2 regions of the Exiguobacterium sp. ZWU0009 genome follow, and region 2 is predicted to be linked to the other one. Evidence: predicted binding sites of a transcription regulator. Region 2 holds the regulator's gene; the other holds the start of a gene.
The links. Region 2 encodes Rex, which represses fermentation and respiration genes when NADH is low (regulators of the CRP and FNR family bind a similar motif). Its sites were predicted from a motif close to TTGTGAAATATTTCACAA; they were not measured.
Positions count from the first base shown of each region.

Region 1: cydD (thiol reductant ABC exporter subunit CydD) is a predicted target of Rex. The motif match lies at 1,701-1,718, and genes of this name have one in related genera.

Region 1 covers NZ_CP018057.1:195,782-198,184, reverse strand. The annotation lists gene cydD (thiol reductant ABC exporter subunit CydD) at 1-1,665, opposite strand, end outside; gene L985_RS01190 (Rrf2 family transcriptional regulator) at 1,874-2,356, shown strand; gene L985_RS01185 (nuclear transport factor 2 family protein) at 2,379-2,403, shown strand, end outside.
Region 2 covers NZ_CP018057.1:2,986,535-2,988,937, reverse strand. The annotation lists gene L985_RS15400 (ATP-binding cassette domain-containing protein) at 1-984, opposite strand, end outside; gene L985_RS15395 (redox-sensing transcriptional repressor Rex) at 1,152-1,811, shown strand; gene L985_RS15390 (twin-arginine translocase TatA/TatE family subunit) at 1,811-2,008, shown strand; gene tatC (twin-arginine translocase subunit TatC) at 2,016-2,403, shown strand, end outside.

The sequences.
Region 1 (2,403 bases), 460 kb from region 2:
TTCATCATGGGTGCCGCGATCGACGATTCGTCCGCCGTCGAGGACGACGATTTGATCCGAGCGCTCGATTGTATGCAGGCGGTGCGCGACAGTGATGACCGTCGCTGCTTGTCCAAGCTGTTCGATCGCTTGTTGGAGCAGTCGCTCTGTTTTGACGTCGAGTCCGGTCGTCGGTTCATCAAAGACGATGACGTTCGGTCGCTTCAAGAATGCGCGTGCCAACGCAACGCGCTGTTTCTCGCCACCCGATAGACCACGTCCGCCTTCTCCGATGACCGTATTAATTCCTTCAGGTAACGTCGCAACCAACTCCTCGAGCCCTGCCGCCTGCGCCGCTTCGAAAATCTCTTCCGGTGTCGCTTGACGGAGTTCACCGATCGCGATATTTTCTGCCAGCGTTCCGGCATACAGATACGGATGTTGCGAGATGTAGCTCAACTGACGGAACCAACTTGCTTCCGCCACATGACTGCGCTCAATCCCGTCGAGCAGAATCCGTCCTTCTTTTGGATCCGCGAGTCCAGCAATCAACTGTAAGACAGTCGACTTACCGGCACCACTGCGACCGATCAACGCCACTTTTTGATATGGTTCAATCGCGAGTGTCACGTCTTGTAAGGCAAAACGTCCTTCTTGATACGTAAAATCAACTTCATCCAAGACGATTCGTGGTGGACGGTTCATCGAAAGTTCTGATTGACCGAAGGCAACGGGACGATCGTCTGCCGTCAGTTCGGCTGCGATCTGTTTCGCTGCCGCGACACTACCGCGTCCGGTATGGAAGGCAGCCCCCATCTCTTTTAAGGCAAGATAGTACTCTGGTGCTAACACGAGCATCAGGAACGCCGGAATGAAGGTGATGCTTTGGAACAGAATCAAGCGCAGACTGACCTCAAGTGCGATCATTCCCATGCTGAGCATCGAGATGAACTCAAGCATCAGCGACGACAAGAAAGCGAGTTTCAAGACCGTTAACGTCGCATCCCGGAAATCAAGACTGCTTTTTTCGATGACGTCACGTTGTCGTTTCGCGCGACCAAATAACTTCAAGGTCGTCAATCCCTGCAACGTATCAAGAAACGTTCCTGAGAACGCCGTCATCTTCTCGAGTTGAGCATCGGCCCGCTTTTGCGTCATGATGCCGATGATGATGTAAAACAACGGAATGAACGGTGCCGTGATCATCATGACGAGACCGGTGATCCAGTCATAGCTGAATGCCGCGATCAAGACCATCAAGGGAACGATTGTCGTCTGGACGACTTTCGGCAAGTATTGACTGTAATAGCTGTCCATCTCGTCTACGGCATCGAGCAAGACACTGACCTTCTGTCCCGCTTGCCCTTGTAGCATCATCTCGACCGAGCGACCTGTGTATTTCGCAACGAGCGCTTCCCGGAGTGCCTGCTTCATGTGCGCCGATAACGTCGTACCGAGACGACCGTTCCAATACGTCACGGCGACCCGGAGCAACAGCATACCGAGAACGACGAGCAGTAACGGAATGACGGCTTCAAACGGTTGCTCTTTCAGGAAAATTCGATCGACCGTCAACACGATGCCGTACGATTGACCGACGACCGCAACCCCCATCAGGAAAGCCGCAATGATGAATTGAATGAGAATACTGCGTGGAATCTGAACGATTCCTTTTAATGGATTCATATACAAACGTCCTTTCACAAAGTGTGAACGACTTTTAGTGAATATTTTCACATATCGTACATTTAGTATACCGAATCCGGAACGGGGATGCCATGCAGATGCTGTCGAAAAGGTGTGACGGTTTTGTGAGAGCATATGACTCGACAATTCTTTCGAATAAAACTATTATAGATATACATTATCTACGTTTGACGAAAGGAGATTTCTCATGCAAATGAAAACTGGGGTCGAGCAATCCGTCTATGCGATGTTGCTCTTGACCTTTCTTCCGGATCGCGCCGTTTTGCCTGGTGAATTCATCAGCCAGCAACTCGGTGCCTCGCCGACCTACTTTCAAAAGCTCTTACGAAAACTCGTCCAGGCGGATCTGTTGTATTCCGTACCTGGTGTCAAAGGGGGCTTTCGCTTACGACGTCCGGCAGACGAAATTCAAATCTTTGACGTCTATCAGGCAATCGAAGGCAAACAGACGTTGTATGCGTCAAGCGGTGTCTTTGAGGATTTGATGGGAATTCAGGAACAGGAAATCGGGCTACTCTCGAATCTGATGACAGAGGCAGAAGATGCGTGGCAATCGACGTTGAAGCGCGAGTCGATCGGCTCGATCCGTCAAGCGATCGATGCCTCCTGTCCACCGGAACATTTAGAACGGTTGCATGCGTTAATCACAGACCGGATGATGACACTTTAATGAATAGAAAGAGGTTTTTACTATGGTATTGAATCGTTATTTCGACT
Region 2 (2,403 bases):
GTTCCCGCTCTGTTTTTCAATTGGGAAGGACAGGACCGTGCTACGTTCATCCCCATCTGGTCGGTCGAGTCGGTCGACCTTCTCGAGCCGTTTCCGGACACTTTGGGCACGTTTTGTCGTCGTCGCCCGGGCGATGTTGCGTTGAATGAAGTCCTGCATCTTTGCGATTTCTTCTTGTTGCTGTTCGAACTGTTTCATTTCTTGATCGTACAAGGCCGCTTTTTGTTCCAAGTACTTCGTGTAGTTCCCGGTGAACTTACGACAGACATTGCGCGACAGCTCATAGACGACATTGACGACTTGGTCGAGGAAGTACCGGTCGTGTGAGACGATCAGGACGGCGCCACGATAACCGCCGAGGTAACTTTCGAGCCAAGCGAGTGTATCGATATCAAGGTGGTTGGTCGGCTCATCAAGAATGAGGAGCTCTGGTGCTTGCAGAAGCATCTTCGCTAAGGCGAGTCGTGTTCGTTGACCACCGGATAATGTCTGAATCCGGCGCGAGTAATCATCCGGATAAAAGCGCATGCCGTGCAAAACGGAGCGGATATTCGCTTCGAACTGATAACCACCGGCTTCTGAGAAGTCGTGTTGCGCTTGATCGTACGTCTTCAAGAGACGATCGTAAGCGACCGGGTCGTTCAAGATATGCTCCATGCCCATTTCGATTTCCATCCGGCGCAGTGTCCGTTCTTGTTCCTGGAGATGTTCGAAGACGGTCAGCATCTCGTTCCAGATCGTCTCATTCGATTCGAGACCACTGTCTTGTGCGAGATAACCGATTTTGACATCCTTGCCTTTCATGATGTCACCCGAGTCATGACTGAGTTCACCAGCGATGATTTTGAGCAAGGTCGATTTACCGGCACCGTTTCGTCCGACGAGCGCAATCCGATCTCGCTCTTGTACTTCCAGTTTGATATTTTCTAAAATCGGCTCGACGCCGAATGATTTCGAGAGTTGATTGACTTGTAAGAGTATCATTTCCATCCATCCTTCCACCCTTTAGTCTATCACGAACAAAAGCGCGAGGTCCTGCGGAATATATTATTTGTGACTCTATGTGAAGTGGTTTACAATCAAGGAGAGTAGAAAGCTTTTTGCAAAGATTTGGGTGCCACGATGGATGTGGCCGAAGGGGGAACTGCAGGATGAATGGACCAGACACAAAAATTCCACAAGCGACAGCAAAACGGTTGCCGCTATATTATCGCTTCATCCAAAGTTTATACAATTCAGGCAAGCTCCGCGTCTCTTCTGCTGAGTTAAGCGAGGCGGTGAAGGTTGATTCAGCAACGATTCGTCGCGATTTTTCCTACTTTGGGGCATTAGGGAAGAAGGGGTATGGATATAACGTTCAACATCTCTTAACGTTTTTCCGCAAAACCTTGAATCAAGATGAGGTGACGAATGTTGCCTTAATCGGGGTCGGTCATCTCGGAACAGCGTTTGCAAATTATAACTTTTTAAAGAATAATAGTACTCGGATAGTCGTTGCGTTTGATGCGGACGAAGAGAAGGTCGGAACAACAACGCATGACGTTCCAATCTATCATGTTTCGGACATGAAAGAACAAATCGAAGCGAATCAGGTCGATGTTGCCATCTTGACGGTTCCATCCCAGTTCGCGCAGTCAGTAGCGGATGAGTTAGTCGAGTATGGTGTGACAGGCATCCTGAACTTTACGCCAGCGCGGTTGAACGTGCCGGCGAGCGTCCGGGTCCATCACATCGATTTATCGATCGAGTTGCAGTCGTTAGTTTATTTCATGAAGCATTATTCGCAATCAGCTGAAGGAGTGAAATCATAATGGAAAACCTTATTCCGCTCACACTAGGTATCGGACCTGCAAGCATCGGATTGATCGCGGTCGTCGCGTTGATCATCTTCGGACCGAAGAAGTTACCAGAATTCGGACGTGCTGCTGGTCAGACATTGAAAGAGTTCAAGAATGCCACGAACGGCATCATGGACGACGATAAAAAGGACGAACCGAAAGAGAAGTGATTGAATCATGACGGTTGATCAAGAGCAAAGCATGACGTCGCACCTTGACGAACTCCGAAAGCGGATCGTCTGGTCGCTTATCATCGTCGTCGTCCTGTTCGCTGTCGCATTTCCGCTCGTCCGACCGCTCGTCCGCTTCTTGCAAGCAGACTTAAAAGAGCTCGGTATCGGTTTGAATGCCTTCAACGTCGCCGATCCTTTAATGTTGTATTTGAATCTTGCGTTCATTATTGCGCTGATTTTAGCGTCACCGTTCTGGATGTATCAACTCTGGGCATTCGTCCGACCAGGACTTTATGACAAGGAGCAAAAAGCGACATTGACGTATATTCCGGTCATCTTCTTTCTGTTTTTGGCTGGAGTAGCCTTCTCGTATTTCTGGTTGCTTCCCTTCT